Regions from separate parts of the Pantoea rwandensis genome, predicted to be linked through region 2. Evidence: predicted binding sites of a transcription regulator. Region 2 holds the regulator's gene; each other region holds the start of a gene.
The links. The regulator PurR, encoded in region 2, represses purine synthesis genes. The targets are predictions, from matches to a motif close to CANGCAAACGTTTGCNTG.
Positions count from the first base shown of each region.

Region 1: the regulator PurR is predicted to act here: its motif matches at 3,572-3,589, upstream of purE (5-(carboxyamino)imidazole ribonucleotide mutase).
Region 3: the regulator PurR is predicted to act here: its motif matches at 3,649-3,666, upstream of serA (phosphoglycerate dehydrogenase).
Region 4: the regulator PurR is predicted to act here: its motif matches at 4,261-4,278, upstream of glyA (serine hydroxymethyltransferase).

Region 1 is NZ_CP009454.1:3,635,377-3,642,801, reverse strand. Features, by position in the region: gene ybbP (putative ABC transporter permease subunit YbbP) at 1-1,872, shown strand, start outside; gene purK (5-(carboxyamino)imidazole ribonucleotide synthase) at 1,917-2,981, opposite strand; gene purE (5-(carboxyamino)imidazole ribonucleotide mutase) at 2,978-3,487, opposite strand; gene lpxH (UDP-2,3-diacylglucosamine diphosphatase) at 3,679-4,395, opposite strand; gene ppiB (peptidylprolyl isomerase B) at 4,395-4,889, opposite strand; gene cysS (cysteine--tRNA ligase) at 5,108-6,493, shown strand; gene ybcJ (ribosome-associated protein YbcJ) at 6,740-6,952, opposite strand; gene folD (bifunctional methylenetetrahydrofolate dehydrogenase/methenyltetrahydrofolate cyclohydrolase FolD) at 6,952-7,425, opposite strand, start outside.
Region 2 is NZ_CP009454.1:2,944,741-2,952,165, forward strand. Features, by position in the region: gene LH22_RS13395 (C40 family peptidase) at 1-619, shown strand, start outside; gene LH22_RS20620 (YnhF family membrane protein) at 708-797, opposite strand; gene purR (HTH-type transcriptional repressor PurR) at 1,071-2,096, shown strand; gene punR (DNA-binding transcriptional activator PunR) at 2,093-3,004, opposite strand; gene punC (purine nucleoside transporter PunC) at 3,113-4,315, shown strand; gene cfa (cyclopropane fatty acyl phospholipid synthase) at 4,625-5,773, shown strand; gene LH22_RS13420 (riboflavin synthase) at 5,820-6,470, opposite strand; gene LH22_RS13425 (MATE family efflux transporter) at 6,669-7,425, shown strand, end outside.
Region 3 is NZ_CP009454.1:1,367,195-1,374,619, reverse strand. Features, by position in the region: gene pepP (Xaa-Pro aminopeptidase) at 1-72, opposite strand, end outside; gene LH22_RS06285 (YecA family protein) at 121-702, opposite strand; gene zapA (cell division protein ZapA) at 873-1,202, shown strand; RNA gene ssrS (6S RNA) at 1,242-1,425, shown strand; gene LH22_RS06270 (5-formyltetrahydrofolate cyclo-ligase) at 1,613-2,218, shown strand; gene serA (phosphoglycerate dehydrogenase) at 2,331-3,569, opposite strand; gene rpiA (ribose-5-phosphate isomerase RpiA) at 3,860-4,519, opposite strand; gene LH22_RS06255 (LysR family transcriptional regulator ArgP) at 4,701-5,606, shown strand; gene LH22_RS06250 (oxidative stress defense protein) at 5,713-6,444, opposite strand; gene LH22_RS06245 (MFS transporter) at 6,663-7,425, shown strand, end outside.
Region 4 is NZ_CP009454.1:1,664,872-1,672,296, forward strand. Features, by position in the region: gene LH22_RS07605 (sensor histidine kinase) at 1-266, shown strand, start outside; gene qseG (two-component system QseEF-associated lipoprotein QseG) at 270-941, shown strand; gene glrR (two-component system response regulator GlrR) at 944-2,275, shown strand; gene glnB (nitrogen regulatory protein P-II) at 2,481-2,819, shown strand; gene hmpA (NO-inducible flavohemoprotein) at 2,870-4,054, opposite strand; gene glyA (serine hydroxymethyltransferase) at 4,393-5,646, shown strand; gene LH22_RS07635 (3-phenylpropionate MFS transporter) at 5,930-7,066, shown strand; gene csiE (stationary phase inducible protein CsiE) at 7,063-7,425, opposite strand, start outside.

The DNA.
Region 1 (7,425 bases), 690 kb from region 2:
ACCGGTGCGATTCAGCCCGGCAGTCGGCTCAGCTGGCGCTACAAATTCTCTGGCGATCCGGCTCCGCTGGCGCGTTATGACAGTTGGATCCAGCCGCAGTTGAAAGCCGGTGAGCGCTGGATCAGCGTCGAGAACTCGGAAGATGCGCTGGGTCGCTCGATGCAGCGTGCGCAGCAATTCCTCCTGTTATCGGCGTTGCTGACGCTGATGCTGGCGATTGCCGCCGTGGCGGTGGCGATGAGCCATTACTGCCGCAGCCGCTACGATTTGGTGGCGGTGCTGAAAACGCTGGGCGCCACGCGTAAAGCCTTACAACGTCTGATCATTGGCCAGTGGCTGGCGGTGCTGCTGCTGCTGGCGGCGATAGCGGGCAGCGTGCTGGGGCAGGGGATTGAGATCATCCTGCTGGCGATGCTTAAGCCCGTGCTGCCTGCCGCCTTGCCTGCCGCCAGTTTCTGGCCGTGGTTATGGGCGATTGGTGCGATGTTTGTCATTTCGCTGCTGGTGGGATTGCGCCCGTATCGCCTGCTGATGGCGACGCAGCCGCTGCGCGTGCTCCGGCGTGATGCGGTGGCCAATGTCTGGCCGCTGCGGTTTTATCTGCCCGCCATGGCGCTGGTAGTGGTTGGCCTGCTGGCGTTATTGATGGGCGGTAGCAAAATGTTGTGGGCGCTGCTGGTGGGCGTGGTGATGCTGGCGCTGCTGCTGTCACTGCTCGGCTGGGGCACACTGTTGCTGCTGCGTAAGCTGGTAGTGCGCAATCTGGCGATGCGTCTGGCGATCAATCGTCTGCTACGACAGCCGGTGATGACGCTGAGCCAGCTGGCGGCATTTTCGCTCTCCTTTATGCTGCTGGCGCTGTTGCTGGTGATGCGCGGCGATCTTCTGGATCGCTGGCAGCAGCAGTTACCGCCGGATGCGCCGAACTACTTCCTGCTTAACATGACGCAGGAACAGGTGCCGCAGGTGCGTGACTTCCTCAATCAACATCAGGTTAAACCGGAATCCTACTATCCGATTGTGCGTGCGCGTCTGACCGAGCTGAACGGTAAAGAAGCCGATCCGAAGATGGATAACGCGCTGAACCGCGAACTCAATCTGACATGGCAGGCGGATCGACCGGATCACAATCCGCTGCTGGCCGGAAGCTGGCCGCCGAAAGCGGGTGAAGTATCGATGGAAGTGGAGCTGGCGGATCGTCTTGGCCTGAAGCTCGGCGATACCCTGACCTTCAGCGGTGATACCCAGCAGTTCAGCGCCAAAATCACCAGCCTGCGCAAAGTGGACTGGGAGAGCCTGCGGCCAAACTTCTTCTTTATCTTCCCGCCGGGCGCACTGGATCAACAGCCGCAAACCTGGCTCACCAGCTTCCGCATGGACAGTAATCCGGCGCTGCTGGCGCAGCTCAATCGTGCCTTCCCAACGCTGAGCTTGCTGGATGTTGGCAGCATGCTGAAGCAGATTGGTCAGGTGCTGGCGCAGGTGAGTCAGGCACTGGAGCTCATGGTGGTGCTGGTGACGATTTGCGGCGTGTTGCTGCTGCTGGCACAGATTCAGGTAGGCATGCGTCAGCGCAGACAAGAGCTGGTGGTATATCGCACGCTGGGTGCCAGCAAACGGCTGCTGCGCGGCACGCTGTGGTGTGAGTTTGCGTTGCTCGGCGTGGTTTCCGGCGTGGCTGCCGCATTAGGCGCAGAAGCGGCGCTGTGGGGATTACAGCGTAAGATTTTTGACTTCCCCTGGGAGCCCGACTGGACGCTGTGGATGGCATTACCGATTTGCGGCGCGCTGCTGTTGTCGCTGTGCGGCGGCTGGCTGGGCGTGCGATTGCTGAAAGGGAAGGCGCTATTCAGACGATTTGAAGCAGCTTAATCATCTGCACATAAATTTAAGGCCGCTTGCGCGGCCTTTTGCATTTACAGCTTCTCAACCGCCCAGGCAATTCCGCTGGCGTACTCTTCCGGCAGCTGCGGCACCAGCGCGTTCAGCGCCGCCGCAAGGCGTGCCTGATCGCTGTCGGTGAGATTTAAGTGCCCAACCTTACGGCCCGGACGCACTTCTTTGTCGTACCAGTGCAGATGCACCAGCGGCTGTTGCAGCCAGTCGACATTCACGTCGGTGCCAATCAGGTTCACCATCACCGACGGCGCAAACACCACCGGTTTTGGCAGCGCTAAACCGAGCACCGCGCGCAGATGCAGCTCAAACTGGCTGATCGATGCGCCGTTCTGCGTCCAGTGACCGCTGTTGTGCACGCGCGGGGCCAGTTCGTTGATCAACAGGCCTTCTGGCGTGATAAAACACTCCATCGCCATCACACCGACATATTTCAGCTCATGCATGATCGCGCTGAGCATCGCTTCCGCCTGCTGCTGTTGCGCGGCATCGGCCTGCGGGAAGGCGACGCTGGTGCGCAGAATGCCGTCCTGATGCAGGTTATGCGTCAGCGGATAAAACACCGTGGTGCCATCCTGACCGCGCGCACCGACCAGCGACACTTCACCGCTGAAGTTGATGCCCTGCTCAACAATGCATTCGCCGTAGCACTCATCCGGCAGCGCATCGGTCTCGTGAGCGCGCAGACGCCACTGACCACGACCGTCATAACCGCCGGTGCGACGTTTCACAATCGCCAGCTCACCCAGCGAGCTGAACACCTGCGGCCACTCAGCTTTAGCTGCCAGCAACTGCCATGGCGCCGTTGCCAGGTTCAGTTGATCGAGCAATTGTTTCTGCGTCAGGCGATCGGCCAGACGCGGAAAGATATCGCGGTTCACAAAGGCCGGATGCAACGCCAGCTCACGCGTTAACGCAGTTTCCGGCCAGCGCTCGATCTCTGCGGTGATCACGCTTTCAGCGATCGGCAGGGCAGAAGGTTCAGCATCCAGACCCACCGGATACACCGCGATGCCCAGCGGTTCACCCGCCTGGCGCAGCATACGGCCTAACTGACCGTTGCCGAGTACGCAAACCGGTTTCATGCGTCCACCCGTGGATCTGGGTTGTTCAGCACTTCGTCAGTCTGGGTTTGACGCCAGGTGGCAAGACGCGCCGCCAGTTCTTTGTCATGCACCGCCAGAATCTGTGCCGCCAGCAGCGCTGCGTTAGCCGCACCGGCTTTACCGATCGCTAATGTGCCGACAGGAATGCCGCGCGGCATCTGCACGATAGAGTAGAGGCTATCCACACCGCTCAGCGCGGCGCTTTGTACCGGCACGCCCAGCACCGGCACCAGGGTTTTGGCGGCAATCATGCCCGGCAGATGCGCAGCACCGCCCGCTCCGGCAATGATCACATGGAAACCGTTATCTGCGGCGGTTTCGGCAAAGCTGAACAGTTTGTCTGGCGTACGGTGAGCAGAGACCACTTCAACGTGGAACGGAACATCCAGGCTGTTAAGAATTTCCTCGGCGAACTGCATGGTAGCCCAGTCACTTTTAGAACCCATGACGATGGCGATACGAGCCGGGGTGGCGTTGGATGACATGCGGTCAACTCCTGTGAATAGTCAAACGAACCTGGCCGGGCGGGCAGGTAAAGAAGGGCACAGAGAATAGCATGAGAAGGGAGCAAGGAAAACGGTTGCGTGGCCGGAAAACGGGCAATGATGCGAGAAGAGGAATCTTCATCGCGCTGAGTGTCGAGCACGAATGCGCCCGACTATTTCAGGATTCGATTTTAAAACGGGAATTCGATCAGCTGCACGCCATCGGCATCAACCTGAATCATTGAGCCATTTTCGTGCCAGGCACCGAGCACCACGCGCTGGGCGCTTTCACCTTGCACGACTAGCTCATGCACCGCCGGACGATGGGTATGCCCGTGAATCAGAATCCGCACCTGCTGGCGCGTCATCGTATCGATCACGGCTTGTTGATTGACATCCATGATGCTCATCGACTTGTGCTGATTGGCTTGCTTGCTGTCGGCGCGCATACGCGCAGCAATGCGCATGCGGATGCGCAGCGGCAGGGCAAGGAAAAGACGTTGCAGCCAGCGCTGATGCACTTTGGCGCGGAAGCGTTGATAGCCTTCATCGTCGGTACACAAGGTATCGCCATGCATAATCAGCACGCGATGGCCGTAAAGGTTCAGCACTTGCTCTTCCGGCAGCAGCGTCATGCCACTTTCGTGCGCAAAACGTTTACCGAGCAGGAAGTCTCGATTGCCATGGATGAAGAATGTGGGGATCGGCAGGGCTTTTAGTGCTGCGGCGATTTCACTGTGTAGCGGATTGGGATCGTCATCGCCAATCCAGGCTTCAAACAGATCGCCGAGGATGTAAAGCGCATCGCAATCACGCGCTTCACCCTGCAAAAAATGCAGAAAACCGGCAGTGATTGCCGGTTCTTCTGTGCACAGATGCAAATCTGCGATAAACAGCGTGCGCGACATTACTCGCTAACAGTCACTTTCTGGATGACAACGTCGTCAACCGGAACGTCCTGATGCATGCCGCTGCGGCCAGTTTTCACCCCTTTGATTTTCTCAACTACGTCCATGCCTTCAACCACTTCAGCGAACACGCAGTAACCCCAGCCCTGCAGGCTTTCGTCACGGAAGTTCAGGAAGTCGTTGTCTGCTACGTTGATGAAGAACTGGGCAGTCGCGGAGTGTGGCGCCTGAGTACGGGCCATCGCCAGCGTACCTTTGGTGTTTTTCAGACCATTGTTGGCTTCGTTACGAATGTCTTCTTTGGTGTCTTTCTGCTTCATGCCTGGCTCAAAACCGCCGCCCTGGATCATGAAACCGTTGATAACACGGTGGAAGATGGTGTTGTCGTAGAAACCTTCACGGCAGTAGTCCAGGAAGTTTTTCACGGTAGCCGGCGCTTTGTCATCGAAGGTTTTGATTACGATGTCGCCATGGTTCGTCTGGAAAGTGACCATTATATTCGTCCTGTTACGGGTGTCGTCAGTATCAACTGCCACGCCTGCAAAGCGGCGGGGCATTTTTGTAGACGCCTCTTATATCACAAATTCCGATGGCTCGTCAGTAAGGCAGCCACAGAAGGTAAGCGAGCGATGCACAACTTAGAAAAATACGGCACAATACCCAGCTACGCTGGAAAGGCGTATCCCGCAAACGTTAATAACGGAATCGTTCAATGCTGAAGATCTATAACACCCTGAGCCGTCAGAAAGAGGAATTTAAACCGATCCACGCTGGTCAGATCGGCATGTATGTCTGTGGAATTACGGTTTACGACCTCTGTCATATCGGCCATGGGCGTACCTTCGTTGCATTTGATGTGGTGTCACGTTATCTGCGCTATGTGGGCTATCAGCTCAAGTATGTGCGTAACATCACCGATATTGATGACAAGATCATCAAACGTGCCAACGAAAACGGTGAGAGCATTGAAACGCTGACCAACCGTATGATCGCCGAAATGCACAAAGATTTTGACGCGCTGGGCATTCTGCCGCCGGATCTGGAGCCGCGTGCCACGCGCCATATTGCTGAAATCATCGAGCTGGTTGAGCGTTTAATTGAACGCAAACATGCTTATGTGGCGGACAACGGCGATGTGATGTTCGATGTGCTGAGTGATAAAGGGTATGGCGTGCTGTCGCGTCAGGATCTGACTCAGCTGCAGGCGGGCGCGCGCGTTGAAATCACCGAAATTAAACGCAACCCGATGGACTTCGTGTTGTGGAAAATGTCCAAGCCGGATGAGCCAGCCTGGAATTCGCCGTGGGGCAACGGTCGTCCAGGCTGGCACATCGAGTGTTCCGCGATGAACTGCAAACAGTTGGGCACCCACTTCGACATCCACGGCGGTGGATCGGATCTGATGTTCCCGCACCACGAAAACGAAGTGGCGCAGTCAACCTGTGCGCACGACGGCGATTACGTCAATTACTGGATGCACTCCGGCATGGTGATGATCGACCGCGAGAAGATGTCGAAATCACTCGGTAACTTCTTCACCGTGCGTGACGTACTGGCGCATTACGATGCGGAAACCGTGCGTTACTTCCTGATGTCGGGCCATTATCGTAGCCAGCTCAACTACGGCGAAGATAACCTCAATCAGGCACGTGCGGCGCTGGAGCGTCTTTACACCGCACTGCGTCACACCGATGCCAGCGCTACGCCAGCAGGCGGCGAAGAGTTTGAAGCGCGCTTCCGTACCGCGATGGATGACGACTTCAACACGCCGGAAGCCTACTCAGTGTTCTTCGACATGGCGCGTGAAGTGAATCGCCTGAAAACCGAAGACAAAGCCGCCTCTGATGCCCTGGCCGCGAAACTGCGTCAGCTGGCCGATGTGTTGGGTATCTTGCAGCAGGATCCTGAACAGTTCCTGCAAAGTAGTGCGCAGGAGAATGATGATGAAGTGACCGTAATCATACATTGGGTCAAAGTCCGTTCCGAAGCGCGTGCCGCAAAAGATTGGGCGCAGGCGGATGTTGCGCGTGACAAGCTGAATGAGCTGGGCGTGATTGTTGAAGATGGTCCGCAGGGTTCGAGCTGGCGTCGTAAGTAATCTCTTCGGGTGTGCTTTTAACGGCACTTGGATGCTACAGTTTGTACGGTGCGCTTTCATCGGCACTCTGACCGAAAATTGATGCGTACCGGGATTTCAGACCGCAGTTTGTAGGGCACGCATTTATGCGTACCGGAATTTCAGCCCGCAGTTGTAGGGTACGCATTTATGCATACCTGGACTTACCGGCCGCAGAATTAAAAAAGGGGCGAACCGCAGTTCGCCCCTTTTTATTTGCCTGAATGCTTAAGCTACAACGGTAATTTTAAAACCGGCGAACTCAACGTTCTGGCCTGCCACAATCTTGCAGCGCTTACGCGTCTCGACTGCGCCATCCACGCGCACTTCGCCATCCGCGATGGCCACTTTTGCCTGCGCACCGCTCTGCACCCAACCTTCAAGTTTCAGCAGATCACACAAATCAACGTGAGCATGTTCGCCCAAAGAAAAACTGGCCATTATGCCTCCTCCACGTCGTGATACTCTTCGCACGCGACTAATGTATTTTGAATCAGGGTCGCAACGGTCATCGGACCGACGCCACCGGGAACCGGGGTGATATAAGACGCACGCTCAGACGCGCTCGCGAAATCCACATCGCCCACCACTTTACCGCTCTCCAGACGATTGATGCCAACATCAATCACCACCGCGCCTGGCTTGATCCAGTCACCCGGAATAAAGCCCGGTTTACCGACCGCCACCACCAGCAGATCGGCGTGCTCAACGTGATGACGCAGATCTTTGGTAAAACGGTGCGTGACGGTAGTGGTGCAGCCCGCCAGCAGCAGCTCCATGCTCATCGGACGGCCAACAATATTGGATGCGCCCACCACCACGGCGTTCAGGCCATAGGTATCGATATTGTAGCGCTCCAGCAGCGTGACGATGCCGCGCGGCGTACACGGGCGCAGCTTCGGCGCACGCTGGCA
Region 2 (7,425 bases):
AAAGTCTCGCCTGACTACCGTGCAGAAGCTCAAGCTGAAAAAGCAGAGTAAAACCGAAACCGCCTTAAACAAATCCAGCCGCAAAAAATCCCTGCTGAAGTCGCCATTGAAAAAGTATGGCCATCAACGTCTCGCGAAAAAGTCCCCTGATATGGACGATGACGTTCAGGGACTCACCGGTATCAAGATGAGTAAATCCCACCGCCTGCGCTACCAAAAGGCACGCGAAACCGCGATGACGAAGTTGATGGGACAACTGGGCAAGCCTTACCAGTGGGGGGGCACCTCACCTCATACCGGTTTCGATTGCAGTGGTTTGGTGTGGTACGCGTATAAGGATTTGGTGAAATACAAATTCCCGCGCACGGCGAATGAGATGTATCACCTGCACGATGCCGCACCTATTAAGCGTGAGATGCTGGAGAAAGGGGATTTGGTATTCTTCCGCATCAATAATCGCGGGACTGCCGACCATGTGGGCGTTTACCTCGGCAACGGTAAATTCATCCAGTCTCCACGCACCGGTAAAGACATTCAAATTAGTGCATTAGGCGAAGACTACTGGCAGAAACACTATGTGGGTGCGCGCCGTATGATGACACCAAAAACTATTCGCTAATTGTTGCGCAACAACATCCTGTGGCTCTCGCCACAAAAAAAGCCGGACGCTTAATCAGTGCCGGCTTTTTTTATTGATGCGTTTTGAATCAATGAAGAATGGCAGTGAAGCTAAACGCAATAATCATCAACAGTGCGCCAACCGTGGTCATTAGCGCCAGCTTTAAATCTGTACTCATCACTACTCCTTAGTCACACATTTATTATGGTTAAAACAATTTTCGCACAGCGGTGGGCAAAAATCTCGTCTTATCCGCGTTGGCTTGCTAGAATCGCCGCCTTTCGTTGCGCAACTGATTTTGCGCATGCTGTATTTACAGCCTGCTGAAGTGATTTTCCCTGCCTGAAACGGCAGATTTGCCCCCTTTTTAGGGCGTAAAACCCTTCGCAGACGCAAACGTTTAACAATATACTTATCAGTAAGTTGCGATAAGCCGGGGAGTACCTTTTTCATGGCAACAATTAAAGATGTAGCGAAACGCGCCGGTGTATCAACTACCACTGTTTCGCATGTCATCAACAAAACGCGTTTTGTCGCAGAGGAAACGCGTAACGCCGTATGGGAAGCGATCAAAGAGCTGCACTATTCGCCGAGCGCCGTTGCGCGCAGTTTGAAGGTGAATCACACCAAAACGCTGGGACTGTTGGCCACCTCCAGTGAAGCGCCCTATTTTGCCGAAATTATTGAAGCCGTTGAGAACCACTGTTTCGAACGCGGCTATACCTTGATTCTGGGCAATGCGCATAACGATTTACAAAAGCAGCGCGCTTATCTGTCGATGATGGCGCAAAAGCGTGTGGATGGTCTCTTAGTCATGTGCTCCGAGTATCCTGACGATTTACTGCAGATGCTGGAAGAGAACCGCAATATCCCGATGGTGGTCATGGACTGGGGCGCCTCTCGCGGCGACTTCACCGATACCGTGCAGGATAACGCCTTCCACGGCGGTTATCTGGCGGGTCGTTACCTGATTGAGCGCGGTCACCGTGATATTGGTGCCATTCCGGGCCAAATGGAGCGCAACACCGGCGGGGGGCGCCATGCGGGCTTCCTGCAGGCGATGAGCGAAGCCGGTGTGACTGTGCGGCCGGAATGGGTGGTTCAGGGCGACTTCGAGCCAGAATCAGGTTATCAGGCGATGCAGCAGATCCTTAATCAGAAACAGCGTCCGACCGCCGTGTTCTGTGGTGGCGATATCATGGCGATGGGCGCGATTTGTGCCGCCGATGAGATGGGGCTGCGCGTGCCGCAGGATATCTCCGTTATTGGCTATGATAACGTGCGCAACGCGCGCTATTTCACCCCGGCGCTGACCACGGTCCACCAGCCGAAGGCTCAGTTGGGCGAGAAAGCACTGGAAATGTTACTGGATCGTATCACCAGCAAACGCGAAGAGCCGCAAACCATAGAAGTGCAGCCAACATTGATTGAGCGCCGCTCTGTGGCGGACGGTCCATTCCGCGATTACCGCCGTTAATGCTGATTTTCGCTGAGCCATTCGTGGTTCAGCGTTTCAGCATCGCCGAGATAGGCGAGTAACCACTCCAGCGCGGGTGACGCACGCTGTTCTGACCAGCTGACGCAGCAGGGGCTTTCCGGAAACGGCTGCGGCAGTGATAACTCCACCAGCGCGCCATTGTCGAGTAAAGGTCGCGCGAGGTGGCCTGGCACCATGCCCACGCACAATCCCGCCTGCAAACAGTCCATTCCCGTTTCCCACTCTGGCACCACTAAACGCCGCTGATTATCCAATGTCCAGGTCATGCGTCGTGGTAATGCGCGAGAGGTATCTTCCAATACCAGCGATGGCCAGGCACGCAGCGCTTCTTCATTGAGTTCAGCATGCGCGGCCAGAGGATGGTCGGGACTGACCACACAACGCCAGTTAAGGGCACCCATGTCCTGAAACGCAAAACGTCCGCCTACAGGGATCGCCTGAGTGGCGCCAATCGCCACATCGACCCGCCCGTCCGCTAAGGCATCCCATACACCGTTAAATACCTCGTAGCTGATAATCAATTCCATATCAGGGAAATGACGGTAAAAGTCCTTTACCATTTGCCGGGTACGCTGTGGTTTTACAATGCAATCCACGGCAATACTGAGTTGTCCGCGCCAGCCATTCGCCAGTTGCTGGCACTGCCTGCGGGTTGCCAGCATTTTTTTGATAACAGATCGCCCTTCCCGCACAAAATGCTCGCCTGCAGGGGTTAAAACCACCTCACGGTGCTGACGCTCAAACAACGGCACGGCCAACCAGGTTTCCAGCTGACGCACCGTGTAGCTGACGGCAGAGGGCACGCGATGCAACTCCTGGGCCGCAGCACTAAAACTGCCATTGCGCGCGACAGCGTCCACCACTTCCAGCGCATATTCAGACCACATATTTTTGCCTTCAAAAATTTTAACAGCACTGCGCAAATATTAGCGTTTCACAAAGAATGACGCACTCTTTTACACTCCCCGGCGTTCAATCTGCCAATGAGAATCACTATGTTGTCGTCAAAAGGATTTATTCCCTACCTTGCTGTGCTCAGTATGCTCGGCTTCCTCGCTACGGATATGTATCTGCCCGCCTTTGGGGACATGCAACGCGACTTCGCCACCGCACCGGGCACCATCAGCGCCAGCCTCAGTCTGTTTCTCGGTGGATTTGCCTGCGCGCAGGTATTCTGGGGACCGCTGTCAGATCGTTTTGGACGTAAACCGATTTTACTGGCAGGTTTGACGATTTTTGCCCTGGGTTGCCTGGGGATGTTATGGGTGACGGACGTCAACATGATGCTGGCACTGCGCTTTGTGCAGGCAGTTGGTGTGTGCGCCGCTGCCGTCAGTTGGCAGGCACTGGTGGTCGATCGCTATCCTAAAGCCCAGGCTAACAAAGTGTTCGCCACCATTATGCCGCTGGTTGCCCTTTCCCCCGCGCTGGCCCCTTTACTGGGAGCGTGGCTGATGGGCCATTTCCACTGGCGCAGCATCTTTATCGCGCTGACGATCATCACCGTGCTGCTGATCATCGGAACCTTGCCACTTGCCGCGCCTAAAAAAACCAAAGCCGATCATACCCCGCAACCCGGCTGGCTGAATCTGTTCACCACGCGTGTTTACAGCGGCAACGTGCTGATTTACTCGGCGTGTTCTGCCAGTTTCTTTGCCTGGTTAACCGGTTCGCCCTTCATCCTGGCGTCAGCGGGTTTAACCCCCGCCGATATTGGTCTGAGCTATATTCCGCAGACCATTGCGTTTCTGATTGGTGGCTTTGGTTGCCGTGCGATGCTGAGCCGTTATCAAGGGTCACAACTGCTGCCATGGCTGTTGGTGCTCTACAGCCTGAGCATTTTGAGTCTGTTTGTCGTCGCGATGATGCCCGCGCCCTCTTTGATTGCACTGCTGCTGCCCTTCTGCGGCATGGCACTGGCGAATGGCGCCATCTATCCGATTGTGGTGGCCACTGCATTAGCGCCCTTCCCACATGCCACAGGTAAGGCGGCAGGCCTCCAAAACCTGCTGCAACTGGGCTTATGCTTTATTGCCAGCCTGCTGGTCTCGGCCGGATTACAACAAGCGCTTTACAACACCACACTGGTGATGGTCGCCACGGTAGTTCTGGCATGGGCCGGTTTCATCTGGCAACGCAGCCTAAACGCACAAAGTGATATTGCTCACACCTCCTGTCCCTGCGAAGATAATCACTGATGCAACGAATATCGTTAGCAAACTAACGATAACCCGTTGAATATTGACCCACGTGAGCATATACTCAGTGGGTCAGCATTTCTGCAACAAATCAATAACATAATTGCATTATTTTTAAGCGACTCTGTCGCTGGGATGGCGTCTGCACGATCTTCCTCTCCTGATTGATGACAGACATTTCTATTCAGATTCATACCTCTGTAAAACGTCGGATATCTGGCGCACGGATTTTCCGTGAGTTCTCTCACAGGCCTTAGGAAATTGACTATTATTTCCACAGGTTCAAATCGGAAGGGTGATGGAGAAGCTATGAGTTCATCGTGTATAGAAGAAGTGAGCCTTGAAGAAAACCACTGGTTTCGCATCGTCAACGAATTACTGGAACGGGCTGATGTTGCAGTCAATGGCACACGCCCCTGGGATATTCAGGTCAAGCATCCGGATTTTTTCAAACGTGTTTTGCAGGAAGGATCGCTAGGTCTGGGCGAAAGTTATATGGATGGCTGGTGGGAATGCGAACAATTAGATGTCTTTTTCCATCGCGTTCTGCAACACCATCTGGATAAACAACTCCCGCGTCATTTTAAAGATACCTTGCGTATTGCGGCCGCGCGTTTAACCAATTTACAGTCGAAAAAACGTGCCTGGATTGTCGGGAAAGAGCATTACGACCTCGGTAACGATCTTTTTTCACTGATGCTCGATCCCTTTATGCAGTATTCCTGCGGTTACTGGAAAGACGCAGAGACACTGGAACAGGCTCAGTCTGCCAAGCTGGATATGATCTGCCGTAAATTGCAGCTTGAACCTGGCATGACGCTGCTGGATATCGGTTGCGGCTGGGGCGGATTGGCGGAATTTGCCGCACGCAATTACGGTGTTAAAGTGCATGGTGTGACCATTTCCGCAGAACAGCAGAAGTTGGCACAGCAACGCTGCGAAGGGTTGGACGTCACCATCTTGCTGCAGGATTACCGCGATTTGAATTTGCAGTTCGATCGCATTGTATCAGTCGGTATGTTCGAACACGTGGGGCCGAAAAACTATGCCACTTATTTTGATGTTGCCGATCGCAATCTCAAACCAGACGGCATATTTTTACTGCATACCATTGGTGCCATCACCACCGACATGAATGTTGATCCCTGGATTGATAAATACATCTTCCCCAATGGATGTTTACCCTCTGTGCGCCAGATTGCGGATGCCAGCGAAAAACATTTTATTATGGAAGACTGGCATAATTTTGGTGCGGATTATGACACCACATTAATGGCATGGCATGAACGGTTCCTGGCGTCCTGGCCGCAGCTTGAAGAAAAATACGGCGATCGCTTCAAACGGATGTTCAGTTATTACCTCAATGCTTGCGCCGGCGCTTTCCGTGCGCGTGACATCCAATTGTGGCAGGTGGTCTTTAGTCGCGGTAAAGAAGGGGGTTTACGCGTTGGGCGTTGATCAATGACAGCAAGAGAAAAGGCGCCGCGGCGCCTTTTTTATTGGATTACTCTGCGTCTGCGGCTTGCGCCAGCGCAATGGCCGCAGCTTCGCGCTGAGCCAGCACGCGTTCCACCGTCTCGACAATCGCCTGAGTATGGGGATCGATCTCAATATTCACCTTATGTCCCAGTTTTTTCGCACCCAGCGTGGTGCGCTCCAGGGTTTCTGGAATCAGATGCACGCAGAATTTACTCTTGGTGACGTCACCCACGGTCAGGCTGATGCCATCGATACCGACGAAACCTTTATGCAGGATATATTTGATCTGAGAAGCATCCTGCAATTTAAACCACACTTCACGGTTATTTTCTGACTGAATGATTTTGCAGATTTCTGCAGTGGTCATAATATGGCCAGACATTAAATGTCCGCCAATTTCATCACTGAACTTCGCCGCGCGCTCAATATTCACTACATCGCCAACCGCTAATTCTCCCAGGTTGGTAATGCGCAGGGTTTCTTTGATCAGGTCGAAGCTCACGCGATCGCCCTCAATCGCCGTCACCGTCAGGCAGCAACCGTTGTGCGCCACCGATGCCCCCAACGCTAATCCCGGTAAGAGCTCTTCCGGCAGACGAACGATATGGGTACGAAACAACTCTTTTTCTTCCACGGCGATAATTTCGGCCGTGCCCTGCACAATTCCAGTAAACATACTTTCAGCCTCTGCGAAGTTTGCGCCAGTTTATCACAGCTTGGGCTGCGCGGTTTAATTTGCCGGAGTTCAAACTTTACACAATCAACTTAACAAAATGCGATCAAAGTTTGGTGGAACGCAGCGCTACCGCTACACTATGCCGCGCATTCTTTGGGGATATCCCCCTCTTCTCTTCTTAATTTAAGCAGGTGTTACGTGCAGAAGTATTTAACAGAAGCGCGTCAATTGCTGGCCCTCGCGATCCCGGTCATCCTTGCTCAGGTGGCTCAGACGGCGATGGGTTTTGTGGATACCATTATGGCCGGTGCGGTGAGCGCCACGGATATGGCCGCCGTTGCTGTCGGCACCTCTATCTGGCTTCCCGCCATTCTGTTTGGTCATGGTCTTCTGCTGGCGTTGACGCCCACCGTTGCACAATTCAACGGTTCAGGACGGCGCGAACGCATCGCGGAACAAGTACGTCAGGGTTACTGGCTGGCGCTGGCAGTCGCCTTGCTGGTTATGCTGGTGCTGTGGAATGCAGGGTATCTGATTCATGCCATGCACGATATCGATCCGCAACTGGCCGCGAAAGCCGAAGGCTACCTGCATGCATTATTGTGGGGTGCACCCGGTTACCTGTTCTTCCAGGTGGCACGTAATCAGTGCGACGGATTATCAAAAACCAAGCCAGCCATGCTGCTGGGCTTTTTAGGCTTGCTGGTTAACATTCCGCTGAACTACGTGTTCATTTATGGTCATTTCGGTATGCCCGCTCTCGGGGGCGTAGGCTGTGGTGTCGCCACCGCCTCGGTTTACTGGGTGATGTTTATCGTGATGCGTTTCTGGGTTAAACGCATGGCGAGCATGCGCGATATTCGCATGAACAGCCGCTGGTCTCCGCCCTCACGTGTCATTTTGTCACGGCTGTTTAACCTCGGGTTACCGGTTGCGCTGGCTCTGTTCTTTGAAG
Region 3 (7,425 bases), 1.6 Mb from region 2:
AGCAGCGCTGCCAGGTGCCATACGGGCAATCAGCGCCTGACGACGTTGCTGGAAAGTATCCAGTGTAATCATGTTTGCACTCCCTGTTGAAACGGGCACCACGCGCCCGCAATAACGCACTTAGTGTAACGTTGGCTTTTGCACTTCCGGCGCAGTTGGCGTGTGCTGACGAGTGAATGTGTCATGGCAAAGCAAGGCCGCCACGCGCACATACTCAATCACTTCTTCCAGCGACTGCTCCAGCTCTTCCTGATCTTCATCTTCGTCGTAACCGAGTTGCGCAATGGTGCGCAGATCGTCAATCGCTTCACCGGTTTCGCCGGTCACTTTATCCAGCTTGGGCTGCGTGACGCCTAAGCCGAGCAGGAAATGGTTGACCCAGCCTGCGAGCGCATCCGCGCGATCGAAGACGGTGATGTCATCATCTTCCGGCAGCATCAGCTGGAACATGAAACCCTCATCTTCCAGCGTATTGCTCAGATTTTCATGCAGCGCCTGCAGCGGCTGTGACAAGCTTTGTGAAAACGCCATGCCGTCGTTGGTGAGGTCGTGGATCTTGGTTTTCCAGCTGGCATCTTTGCTGCCACCACACAAAATACCGGACAGCAATCCGTGCATTTCGGCTGGCGTCATGCCCACGCCCTGCTGAGAAAGGGCTGCGGCTAGCGCGTTGTAACCAGGAGTTTCGTTCTGTAAAGACATAGGCTTTGGTCGTCGTTGGCAGAATAAGTTCGTGTTATGCTACCACCAGGTGCCTCAGGGTTTCCAGAAAAGGGGTTGTAACTTATATCGCGGCTCTATATAGTTGCGCACCTCCCAACCCATTGACAGGTAAGGGAGATGCGAACAGAGTAATCAGTCAGGATGGTGGCATGTCTGCACAACCGGTAGATATTCAGATTTTTGGTCGTTCATTGAGAGTAAATTGTCCGCCCGAACAGCAAGATGCGCTGAATCTGGCTGCAGAGGATCTCAATCAACGGTTGCAAGATTTAAAAGTTCGCACTAGAGTCACCAATACAGAGCAACTGGTGTTCATCGCCGCCTTAAACATCTGCCACGAGCTGGCACAGGAAAAAGGCAAGACGCGCGACTATGCAGCAAACATGGAACAACGTATCCGCATGCTGCAGCAGACCATTGAACAAGCATTAGTTGAGCAAGGTCGCATAACTGATCGCCAGGGCCCTAAATTCGAATAACACTTCATGGTACTCGTGTTAGAGTGACGGTGAAGTCAATTTTCTCTGAGATGTTTGCAAGCGGGCCCGTCCCCTGAGCCGATATTTAATACCAACAGAATGTGACGATCCACAATTTGTGCGCATGCTCGGTCCGTCCGAGAAGCCTAATAATTGTGACGGCATGTTCACCTTGAACCATGGGTTCAAGGGTTACAGCCTGCGGCGGCATCTCGGAGATCTCCTCTTTAGTCCCCTTCGCCAGAGACTTATGTTTCAGCAAGGCGGCAAGCAAATGGATCCCAATCAGCTTAACGAATTGAGTGATTGGGGTGCATGAGCGCAGTTAGTCCCCTGTACCTGAAGTATGACGAGAATCTCCCGCTTCGCATGATATAGTTGGTCAAATTGCCGACTCTGCCGGGGACATCATGACCGCACCTTCCCTACTTGATCGCCAGGACATCCGCCAGCATGTGCGCCATCTGCGCCGCAACCTTACGCCTGAACAGCAGGAGCAAGCTGCCGATCTGCTCGCCGAGCACGCTATTAACTTTGCGCCTATCGCTAATGCCCAACGCATCGCGCTGTTTTTATCTGTCGATGGCGAAATCAACACCCGCCCGCTGATTGCCAAGCTGTGGCAACAGAAAAAGCAGGTTTATTTGCCGGTACTGCATCCTTTCGCTCCCGGGCATCTGCTGTTCCTGCGTTACACGCCTGAGACGTCACTGGCCCCAAACAAATTGCGCATCCCTGAACCGCCGCTGGATATCACGCAGATGGCCACACTCGATCAGTTGGATGTGATGCTGGTGCCGTTAGTGGCATTTGACCACCAGGGTCAGCGATTGGGTATGGGGGGAGGTTTTTACGATCGCACCCTGCAGCACTGGCAACAGCATGGCTTTTTACCGATGGGCATTACGCACGATTGCCAGCGTGTTGAGACATTGCCAGTCGCGGCATGGGATGTCCCTTTGCCTGCTATTTTAACGCCGTCAAAGCTGTGGCAGTGGGATAGCGCCGAGCGATAAAACAAAGGGCGCCAATTGAGGTGGCGCCCTGATCAATCAGCAAGATGAACGGGCACGCAAGGTGCCCTGAATCATCAACACAGCAGACGGGCACGCAAGGTGCCCTGAATCATCAGTACAGCAGGCGGGCGCGAATGGTGCCCGGAATCGCTTTCATCAGCTGCAGCGCTTTTTCCGCCACATCTTCTTCTGCATCGATATCGATAACCACATAACCCATCACCGGCGAGGTCTGCAGATACTGAGCGGCAATGTTGATGCCCTGCTCGGCAAAGATCTGGTTAATCGCGGTCAACACGCCTGGGCGGTTCTCATGGATGTGCAGCAAGCGGCTGGCGCTGGCAGCATGCATCGGCAGGGACACTTCCGGGAAGTTAACGGCGGACAGCGTAGAACCGTTGTCAGAGTATTTCGCCAGCTTGCCCGAGACTTCCAGGCCGATGTTTTCCTGAGCTTCCTGAGTGGAGCCCCCGATATGTGGCGTCAGGATCACGTTATCAAACTCGCACAGCGGTGAGTTGAACGGATCGCTGTTGGTCGCCGGTTCAACCGGGAAGACGTCGATGGCCGCACCGGAGAGATGCTTGTTCGCCAGGGCGTTGCACAGGGCTGGAATATCAATCACGGTTCCGCGTGCGGCGTTAATCAGCAGTGCGCCCGGCTTCATCAGCGCCAACTCGTCTGCGCCAATCATATTCTGCGTTGAGGCATTTTCTGGAACGTGCAGGCTGACCACGTCGCTCATGTTAAGCAGATCAGACAGGTGACGAACCTGAGTCGCATTACCCAGCGGTAATTTGGTCTCGATGTCGTAGAAGAACACGTGCATGCCCAGGCCTTCTGCCAGCACGCCAAGCTGCATCCCGATATGGCCGTAGCCAATGATGCCCAGCTTCTTACCACGCGCTTCGAACGAGCCGTTCGCCACTTTGTTCCAGATACCACGGTGTGCTTTGGCGTTTGCTTCAGGGATCCCGCGCAGCATCAGCAGCATTTCGCCGATCACCAGTTCGGCTACCGAACGGGTATTAGAGAATGGTGCATTGAAGACCGGCACACCGCGTTTTGCAGCAGCATTCAGATCAACCTGGTTAGTACCGATGCAGAAGCAGCCTACCGCGACCAGCTTTTCGGCCGCCGCAAAGATCTCTTCGGTCAGTTGGGTGCGGGAACGGATACCAATGAAGTGCGCATCGCGGATGGAGGACTTCAGCGACTCCGCATCCAGTGCCCCTTTATGGAATTCGATGTTGGTGTAACCCGCAGCACGCAGATTATCCAGTGCACTCTGGTGAACGCCTTCCACCAGCAGGAACTTAATCTTGTCTTTTTCCAGTGATACCTTTGCCATTTCCCGACCCTATTCAGAATTCAACGAGGACTACCATAAGGTAGCCTTCTGCCAAAATATCAAAAATTTCGAGCGCGGCAATACAAACGATTGCCTGACCGCCAGCACGCGCCCACGTTGAGGCAGCACAAAGCCGTACAAAATCGTGGGATGCGAGTGCGCCGAAGTACGAACCTGCTGTTGATGAATCTTTTGTGACATAAGTCACCAAATTTCACCCCAGCAAGAAAAGATGTTTTGCAGATGGAAATAACCGGCGCAGCACACGCGCCGGTGAGTACGCTATCAGATCAATAAGTGATGGTTTTCACGCCATCTGCTGTGCCGATTAAGGCAACATCAGCGCCACGCGCGGCAAACAAGCCAACGGTGACCACGCCCGGCAGTGCATTGATGGTTTTTTCCAATGCAATCGGGTCGAGAATACGCAGATTATGCACGTCGAGAATAATGTTGCCGTTGTCGGTCACCACATTCTGACGATACTCAGGTTGGCCGCCCAGCTTCACCAGTTCACGCGCAACAAACGCGCGCGCCATCGGAATCACTTCCACCGGCAACGGGAAATTGCCCAACACGTCCACCTCTTTGGAGGCATCCGCAATGCAGATAAACTTTTTCGCCACGGCTGCGACAATTTTCTCACGCGTCAGCGCTGCGCCGCCGCCTTTGATCATCTGCATCTGTGGATTAATCTCGTCCGCGCCATCAACGTAAACCGACAGTTCATCGACGTTATTCAGATCAAAAACCGGAATTCCCAGGGCTTTGAGTTTTTCCGTCGAGGCTTCCGAACTGGAGACCGCGCCTTCAATTTGATCTTTCATGGTGCCAAGCGCATCAATAAAATGCGCCGCTGTTGAACCGGTGCCAACGCCAACAATGGTGCCGGGTTGCACGTATTGCAGTGCTGCCCAACCAACCGCTTTTTTCAGTTCATCCTGGGTCATGGTATGTTTAAAACCTGTGCGACATCGAAGTGCGCGTAGTATAAAACAAGGCGTCGTGAAAATGCGCGGCTGTTAACGCATCGATTTAAGCCTTTGGAAGCCAGCCCGCAAAAATCCGCCGCAGCACAATATGACCGTTTTGTGGCATAGTACTTTCCATCCTGAACGAGAGAGAACAACAATGAAACGCCCGGATTATCGAACGCTTCAGGCGCTGGATGCTGTGATTCGCGAGCGCGGTTTTGAGCGTGCGGCCCAAAAACTCTGCATCACGCAGTCTGCGGTGTCACAGCGCATTAAACAGCTGGAAAATTTATTTGGTCAGCCGCTGCTGGTGCGCACCGTACCGCCGCGTCCGACCGAGCAAGGACAAAAACTGCTGGCGCTGCTACATCAGGTGGAGTTGCTGGAAGAAGAGTGGCTGGGTGATGACAACGGCGGCACGACGCCACTGCTGCTGTCACTGGCGGTCAACGCCGACAGTCTGGCGACCTGGCTGCTGCCTGCACTGAAAGACGTGCTGGCCGATTCGCCGGTGCGCCTGAATTTGCAGGTAGAAGATGAAACCCGTACCCAGGAACGCCTGCGTCGCGGTGAAGTGGTCGGCGCCGTCAGTATCCAGCCGCAGCCGCTGCCGAGTTGTCTGGTGGATCAGTTGGGTGCACTGGATTATCTGTTCTGCGCGTCGCCAGATTTCGCTGCGCGCTACTTCCCGAATGGCGTCACGCGCTCTGCTTTGTTGAAAGCCCCTGCGGTGGCGTTTGACCATCTGGATGATATGCATCAGGCGTTTTTACAGCAGAACTTCGATCTGTCACCGGGCAGCGTACCGTGCCACATCGTTAATTCGTCGGAAGCCTTTGTGCAGTTGGCGCGTCAGGGTTCAGTGTGCTGTATGATCCCACACTTACAGATTGAGCGAGAACTGGCGCAAGGTGATTTGGTGGATTTGACGCCAGGCCTGTACCAGCGCCGCATGCTTTACTGGCACCGCTTCGCGCCAGAGAGCCGTTTGATGCGCAGCGTGACGGATGCGTTGATCGCACACGGTCATCGCGTGTTGCGTCAGGATACGGCGGCGGCATAAGCCCAAATGCAGATTAACGTAGCGGCTTAATTGATTGCGTAAATGAACGGCAGTTCCACCGCCAATCAGCGCGTTCAATCACGCCGCTACGATTCAACACATCAGATTACTGAGCGGTATTCGGCTTGATCTCGAACACCACATCAACCTGATCGTCAAAGTGAATGCTCTGCTGCTCATAAGTCTGCTGCGCGGTGGTATCCGCAGGGGCCGCAGCCGCTTTATACATGCGCGCCATTGGCATTGGCTGGTAGTTCGCCACGTGATAGCGGATGCTGTACACCGGGCCTAATTTCGCGTTGAAGCCTTCTGCCAGTGCACCGGCCTGCTGAGTGGCGTTAGCAATCGCGGCTTTGCGTGCCTGATCTTTATAGGCATCGGCATTCGCTACACCCAGCTCCACCGAACGGATTTCGTTCAGGCCAGATTTCAGCGCACCGTCCAGTAACTCATTCAGTTTATCCAGCTGACGTAACGTTACCTGCACCTGGCGCACCGCACGATAGCCTTTTAGTACCGACTTGCCTTCTTTGGTGTAGTCATACTCCGGTTGCGTGCTCAGGTTTGCCGCATCAATATCTTTCTTCTCGATACCGTTCTTTTGCAGGAAATCGAAATATTGCGCCACGCGGTCATCAGCTTGTTTTTTCGCATCAGCCGCATCTTTCGAGGAAACATTCACCACGATGGAGAGTGTCGCGATATCAGGACGGGCATCTACGCTTGCCTGACCAGAGGTGACGACATGCGGGCCATTCGGGACTTCACCCGCGTGTACCATCGCTGACATTACGCCCGTGCTCATTACGGCGGCCAGCGCCAGTGCTTTCAGTTTCACGAAAGTCCTCCTTGAAGGTTCAATTTACAGGTCGCCACTATGGCTAAACCTAAAACACATTACTATGCGTGATGGTCTGAGTTTGAAATCACCAAAAAGTTCGGATAACGACGGTATTAACGTATCCGCGATCGCAAAACCAGATTAACGGATTCGCGGAAATTTTGCCTTGGTGTTTCTATTAAAGAAACAATTCTAGCCTTATGGGGAGTTGTGGTATGACAGAGCAGCCAATTAGCCAAAGCGCCATTGCCGTTCGCGCCGGACGGACGCGATTCCTGATGCTGGGTCTGGTGTTTATCAACATCATCATCAACTACATGGATCGTACCAATCTCTCTGTGGCCGCCACGCAAATGGCCGGCGAATTGCGCTTTACGCCAATGGAGATGGGGTTGATCTTCTCAGCATTTGGCTGGATCTATGCTGCGCTGCAGATCCCCGGCGGCTTTCTGATCGATCGTCTCGGCGCGCGTCTGGTGTATGGCGTGGGCCTGTTTGCCTGGTCATTAATCACTGCCCTGCATGCGCTCGCCAACAGCTTTGGTGCGCTGTTTGGCTTGCGCCTGGGCGTCGGTGCCTTTGAAGCGCCGGTAATGCCTTCGAATAACCGCGTGATTTCCAGCTGGTTCCCGGAACAGGAGCGTGCCAGCGCCATCGGCATTTACTCCTCGGCCCAGTTTGTGGGACTCGCCTGCATGACGCCGCTGCTGTTCCACGTACAGGATGCGTTTGGCTGGCGCGGTCTGTTTCTGATTACCGGTGTGACCGGGATGATTTGGGCGTTGGTGTGGTATCTGCTTTACCGTGAGCCACATGAGCATAAAGGCGTGTCAGAAGCCGAATTAAACTATCTGCGCAGCAACGGTGCCTTACTCGAGAGCCGTCAGCACACGCAGCAGCCGAAGGCCCGCTGGGCCGTTCTGGCACAAATGTTCCGCAGCCGCAAACTGGTGGGTATCTATATCGGCCAGTTTACTA
Region 4 (7,425 bases), 1.3 Mb from region 2:
TGCAGAGCCAACAGAAAGGCAACCAGGTGTGGATTGAGGTGGCGAACACCGGCACACCCATTCCGGCTGAAGAGCAGGCGATGATTTTTGAGCCCTTTTTTCAGGGCAGCCAGCAGCGCAAAGGGCCGGTTAAAGGCAGCGGGCTGGGGTTAAGCATCGCCAAAGATTGCCTGCGCAGGATGCAAGGTGATTTGCAATTGGTAACGCGCAAGGATGCGGATGTCTGTTTTCGAATCATTTTGACGACCAGCGCCGGGAATGCCTGATTAATGAAACACACCCTGATTAAACTTTTTAGCTGCGCGTTGGTGGCATTTGGCTTGAGTGCCTGCCAGACACCGTCCACGGGCAGCGCGTTACACGATGGCACCAATCTTCCTGAGCCAGAAGTGCGGTTGCCTGATTATCTGGCCACCGATTGTCAAAATGTGTGGAAGATTGAAACGCCAGCAGCAATGAGCAACCCCCTTTACTGGCAGCGTGCTATCGACTGTGGTGAGCGTTTATCCCCAGCGGAAGCGCGGGCTGAGGCACGACGCTGGCCAGTACAAGGCTGGTCGCGTGCTTTTAAACAAGGCATTCTGCTGGCAAATGGCAATGTGACGCCCTTTGAGCGCCGCCAGTTCGTCGATACGCTAGACGGTTACAGCGCTTCCTATCCAGCCTCCGTGCGCCCGTTATTGATGTTGTGGCGTAGCAATCAGGCGGCGCAGTTGGCGTTAAGCGGTGAACGCAGCCGCTATGCTGCACTCCAGCAAAGCCACGATACTGAGCTGGATAGCCTGCGCCAGCAGCAAACCAAACTGCGTCAATCACTGGACGAGACTCAGCGTAAGCTTGAGCGCTTAACTGACATCGAACGTCAGTTGTCGTCCCGTAAACCGGCGGACAGCAGCGATACATCGCACGGTGCCAGTGATGCACAAAGTGAGGATCAGTGACCATGAAACAGTCTGCACGTTTACTGCTGGTGGATGACGATCCCGGCCTGCTTAAACTGCTTGGCATGCGCTTAAGCAGTGAAGGCTATCAGGTGACCACCGCCGCGAGTGGCCCGGATGCGCTGCGCCAGTTGCAGAAAGAGAAAGTTGATTTGGTGATCAGCGACCTGCGTATGGATGAAATGGACGGGCTGGCGTTATTTGGCGAAATCCAGAAACGCCATGCGGGTTTACCGGTGATCATTCTTACGGCGCACGGCTCGATTCCCGAAGCGGTTTCCGCTACGCAGCAGGGGGTGTTCAGTTTCCTGACGAAGCCAGTGGATCGTGACGCGCTGTACAAAGCCATTGATGAAGCGCTGGCACAGCGCGCGCCAGTCAGCGATGACACCTGGCGTGAGGCCGTGGTAACGCGCAATCCATTGATGCTGCGTTTGCTGGATCAGGCGCACATGGTGGCGCAATCCGACGTTAGCGTGTTGATTAACGGCCAGAGCGGTACTGGCAAAGAGGTGCTGGCTCAGGCGATTCACGCCGCCAGCCCGCGTGCAAACAAGCCGTTTATTGCCATTAACTGTGGGGCGCTACCGGAGCAACTGCTGGAGTCAGAGCTATTTGGTCATGCCAAAGGGGCTTTCACCGGAGCCGTGAGTGCGCGTGAAGGGCTGTTTCAGGCGGCGGAGAGTGGCACGCTGTTTCTTGATGAAATTGGTGATATGCCACAGGCGTTGCAGGTCAAACTACTGCGCGTCTTGCAGGAGCGAAAAGTGCGTCCGCTTGGCAGTAATCGGGATGTCGATATCAACGTGCGCATCATCTCGGCCACGCATCGCGATCTGCCTAAAGCGATGGAGAAAAAGAGTTTCCGCGAGGATCTCTACTATCGCCTCAATGTGGTGAATCTGAAGATTCCGGCGCTGCATGAACGTGCAGAAGATATTCCGCTGCTGGCGAACCATCTGTTGCGCCAGTCGGCCGAACGCCATAAACCCTTTGTGCGCAGCTTCTCTGTGGATGCGATGAAACGTTTAGTGGGGGCCAGCTGGCCTGGCAACGTGCGGCAGCTGGTCAACGTGATTGAGCAGTGTGTCGCGCTGAGCACATCACCCGTGATCAGTGATGCGCTGGTTGAGCAGGCGTTAGCAGGTGAAAATACGGCGCTGCCGACTTTTGTTGAGGCACGTAATCAATTTGAGCTCAACTATCTGCGCAAATTGCTGCAAATGACCAAAGGAAATGTCACCAACGCTGCGCGTCTGGCTGGACGTAACCGTACAGAATTCTATAAGCTGCTGTCACGCCATGAGCTGGACGCCAGTGAATTTAAAGAGTAGCTTGCTGCGGCATATTGATTCATCCATTGACTACCCCAAATAATTTGAGTTGCAGTCAGACGGCAAACGAAAGCATCCCGATGAGCTTACTTCTTCAAGCGATTTGGGGAAAAGAGAGCCGCCAACCCCTCTGCAACTTGAAGCAGGACGGGTATATACTACTTGTTATCCGTCCATCATGGAGGGAGTGAAAAAAGGATCTGTCATGAAAAAGATCGATGCAATTATTAAACCATTCAAACTCGATGATGTGCGCGAAGCGTTGGCTGAAGTGGGCATCACCGGGATGACGGTCAGTGAAGTGAAGGGTTTTGGTCGCCAGAAAGGCCACACTGAGCTGTATCGTGGCGCGGAGTACATGGTCGATTTTCTGCCAAAAGTGAAAATCGAAATGGTGGTCGGTGATGACATCGTCGACACCTGCGTTGAAGCCATTATGAATACCGCGCAGACCGGCAAAATCGGCGACGGCAAAATCTTTGTGTTCGACGTGGCGCGCGTGGTGCGTATCCGTACCGGTGAAGAGGACGAAGAGGCGATCTAAGCCCCTTCGTTAGCCTGTTAAAAAGCCTGCATGATGCAGGCTTTTTTTGTTTACAGCACTTTGTGCGGGCCAAAAACTTCATAATGGATACGATCGGCACTGATACCGGCATCGACCAGCTGCCGCGCGACAAACTGCATAAATGGCAGGGGGCCACAGAGCCAGAACTGGCGGTCGGCCTGATTCAATTGGCTGGAGATGCCTGCGAGATCCATTAATCCCTGCGCATCAAAACGGCCACTGTCCACGCTTTCCGGCTCGCGATACCAGATATGGCTGGCGAAATGTGGCAGGCGAGCACCTATGGCTTGAACTTCATCCGCAAAAGCATGCTGTGTACCGCATTCGGCCGCATGCAACCAGTTAACCGCGCCTGCATACTGTTGCTCGGCCAGGCTGGCTAACATCGCCAGCATTGGGGTTTGGCCGACACCGGCAGAAATCAGCGTGACCGGCGCGGTTCCTGTCGTTTGCAGATAGAAATCACCTGCTGGAGCCGCACATTGCACAATATCACCGACCTTGGCATGGGTGTGCAGCCAACCGGAAACGCTGCCGTGTTCCTCGCGCTTCACGGCGATACGATAGGATTTGCCGTTAGGTAGATGGGTGAGTGAATACTGGCGATGCTGGATATTTTCGCTTCCTTCAGGTCGCAGACTAACGGCCAGATATTGTCCGGGCAGAAAATCAGCGACGGGCTGACCATCGTTAGGTACCAGCTCAAAACTTTTAATCACGGAGCTTTCAGTATTGATGGTGCGAATACGGAAGTCACGCGCGCCACGCCAGCCGCCGACTTTCTCTTCTGAGGCGCAATAAATCGCTTCTTCACGCTGGATAAACACATCCGCCAGCACGCCGTAAGCTTTGCCCCATGCCTGCAAGACGTCATCGCCGGGATTGAGCAACTCTTCGATGGTGGCCAGCAACGTTTCACCGACTACCGCATATTGCGCGGGCTGAATATTCAGGCTGGTGTGCTTCTGCGCAATCTTCTCTACCGCCGGCAGCAGCACTGCCAGATTCTCCAGGTTACTGCCGTAGGCGACAATGGCATTAAACAGCGCCTCACGCTGATTGCCGCTGCGCTGATTATTCATGTTGAAAACGTTCTTCAGTTCCGGGTGTTGCGTTAACAAACGCTGATAGAAGTGGCCAGTGAGTTGCGGGCCAAGCTGAGCAATAGCGGGCAGGGAAGACTTAACGGTAGCGATAGTTTGTGCATCTAGCATGGTGAAGGCCTCGCAGTGATTTTAAACATGTATTTTAAATGCATCTTATGATCGTTCATCTTGCCTGTAAATCCCCCGCTTTGTTTGCGGGTTAAGTGCCGAAGCTGGAAGCTGGCCCACAAACCTGAAAAATATTCCCCTTCAGCGTGAGCAAATATCGTGATTTACAAGCTTGCAAAAATGCGTAAAAAACCCGTTCCAGCGCCGTGCCAATCGTTTGCGTAAAAAGAGGGGATTGGCGCTACCGTCACCTGACAAAACCGTTTACACTGTTGGCCTTCGCCCCTTGCCGGGGCCTAAACTGCCGTTAAAAAAGTTAGCTAGTCAGGAGATGCCGGATGTTAAAGCGTGATATGAACATTGCCGATTATGATGCCGAGTTGTGGCAGGCTATGGAGCAAGAGAAGGTGCGTCAGGAAGAGCACATCGAACTGATTGCTTCTGAAAACTACACCAGCCCACGCGTTATGCAGGCGCAAGGTTCACAGCTCACCAACAAATATGCTGAAGGGTATCCGGGCAAACGCTACTACGGCGGATGTGAATACGTTGATATCGTTGAGCAGCTGGCGATCAATCGCGCGAAAGCGCTGTTTGGCGCAGACTTTGCCAACGTACAGCCGCACTCTGGCTCACAGGCTAACTTCGCGGTTTACACTGCGCTGTTGCAGCCGGGCGACACCATCCTCGGTATGAACCTGGCGCACGGTGGTCACCTGACGCACGGTTCACCAGTGAACCTGTCAGGCAAGCTGTATAACGTCATCCCTTACGGCATCGACGAAACCGGCAAAATCAACTACGACGAACTGGCTGAGCTGGCTAAAACGCATAAGCCAAAAATGATCGTCGGTGGTTTCTCTGCATACTCTGGCGTGTGCGACTGGGCAAAAATGCGCGAAATCGCAGATAGCGTGGGCGCTTACCTGTTCGTTGACATGGCTCACGTTGCCGGTCTGATCGCCGCTGATGTGTACCCGAACCCGGTTCCACATGCGCACATCGTGACCTCAACCACCCACAAGACCCTGGCGGGTCCACGTGGTGGCCTGATTCTGGCGAAAAACGGTGACGAAGACCTGTACAAAAAACTGAACTCTGCGGTATTCCCGGGTGGTCAGGGCGGCCCGCTGATGCACGTGATCGCGGGTAAAGCGGTGGCGTTCAAAGAAGCAATGGAGCCAGAGTTCAAATCTTACCAGCAGCAAGTGGCTAAAAACGCCAAAGCAATGGTTGAGGTTCTGTTGGAGCGTGGCTACAACATCGTTTCAGGCGGGACTTATAACCACCTGTTCCTGATCGATCTGGTGAGCAAAAACCTGACTGGTAAAGAAGCTGATGCCGCGCTGGGCCGTGCTAACATCACTGTGAACAAAAACAGCGTACCTAACGATCCGAAGAGTCCATTTGTGACCTCCGGTGTGCGTATTGGTACTCCAGCGGTTACTCGTCGTGGCTTCAAAGAAGCAGATGTGCGCGAGCTGGCTGGCTGGATCGCTGACGTGCTGGACAACATCAACGACGAAGCGACCATTGAGCGCACCAAGCAGAAGGTACTGGATATCTGTGCGCGTCTGCCTGTGTATGCCTGATTTGGCACCATGTTGATGTGATTAAAAAGGATGGCGCTGGCCATCCTTTTTTATGCACGCGACCCGTGCTGAATAGAGTTGACACACCGCACACACCGCATACACCGCACATGAAGCATTCGCGCAGACCTTGTTATTACGGTGCCTGAGGTATGATTTCCGATGCGAAGCCTGTCGCAGAAAAGACGATTCTCCGACCTTTCATTTCACTTTTGTTCAAGCCTCTGACAAAGTAGCGGCCCAATGGGCTGCGGGCGCAGCTGACATGCCTGTGGGAGGCAAAATGACCATCGGATCGGCCAGATGGCTGGGACTCAGCTACTTCACCTACTTCTTCTGTTACGGCATCTACTTACCTTTCTGGAGCGTCTGGCTCAAAGGCATAGGCCTGGATGCTGAAAAAATCGGCTTACTGCTCGGTTGCGGCATGGTGGCGCGATTTGTCGGTAGCCTGCTAATCGCCTCGCAGGTTAAAAATCCCTCTCAGCTGATTCTGGCGTTGCGGCTGCTGGCATTGATGACGTGCCTGTTTGCGTTAGGTTTCTGGTTTGGCGGCCAATGGTTATGGCTGTTACTGGTCATGGTGGGCTTCAACCTGTTTTTCTCGCCGTTGGTGCCGCTCAGCGATGCGCTGGCAGCGACCTGGACGCAGCAAATTGGCCTGGCTTATGGCCCGGTGCGGCTATGGGGTTCGCTGGCGTTTGTGATTAGCTCTGCGCTGACGGGGATGCTGGTGAGTGCCTGGTCATCACAGGCGATTCTGGCACTGCTGAGTGTGGGCTTGCTGGCAATGCTTAGCGGCATGATGTTAGTTCCTAAAACCCGGCCACAAGGTGATGCGCGGCAGGGGGCAAGCGGCGGTTGGGCGGCGTGGCGCGGTATGCTACGAGAGAACGCGGTCTGGCGTTTTATGTTATGCGTGACGCTAATGCAGGGGGCACATGCAGCTTATTACAGCTTCAGTGCCATCTGGTGGCAGGAAGCAGGCTATTCCGCATCGGTGATTGGCTATCTATGGTCGTTGGGCGTGGTGGCGGAAATCGTCATATTTGCGCTGAGCAATCGTCTGTTTCGCCGTTGGAGTGCCCGTGACCTGTTGCTACTTTCATGCTGTTGCGCGTTAGTGCGCTGGGTGATGCTGGGATCCAGCACCGCGCTGCCGCTGTTAATTGCTGCTCAGATTTTGCATTGTGGCAGCTTCACCGTATGTCACCTGGCGGCAATGCGCTTTATAGCCGCACGTCAGGGCGCCGAAGTGATTCGGTTGCAATCGCTTTATTCTGCACTGGCGATGGGGGGCGGGATTGCAGTGATGACAATGATCAGCGGCGTGCTGTTTACCCATTTACAGGGACATCTGTTCTGGGTGATGGCACTGGTGGCGCTTCCTGCATTGTTCCTGCGTCCGCGCGCCGCTTAAGCTTCCAGCAGTTGACGAATGCGCTGCTGCTGATGATAGCTTAGCGGCAGCTCGGCATGGATCAGTGGGGGGGAGAACAGCGGTAACGATGTGGCGTAAGGTGTGATCACCAGCGCTACGTCACGCGGTGCACCTTCTCGCTGAAAGTGCAGCATATCCTGATAAGTGATGTTGATGGGCAGCAGCGTTATCTCGCGGATTTGCTGCTCCAGTAATTGTTCCATTGCCGCATCCGCGCCGGTCAACAGCAGTACCTGCTTCTCCTGCAGTGCGCTATCCTGCATCAGCCAGGCCCCGAACAACACTGCCACCAGACTGACTTCTTCCGCGCTGAATTCCGTGCCGAAATCAGTGCTGAA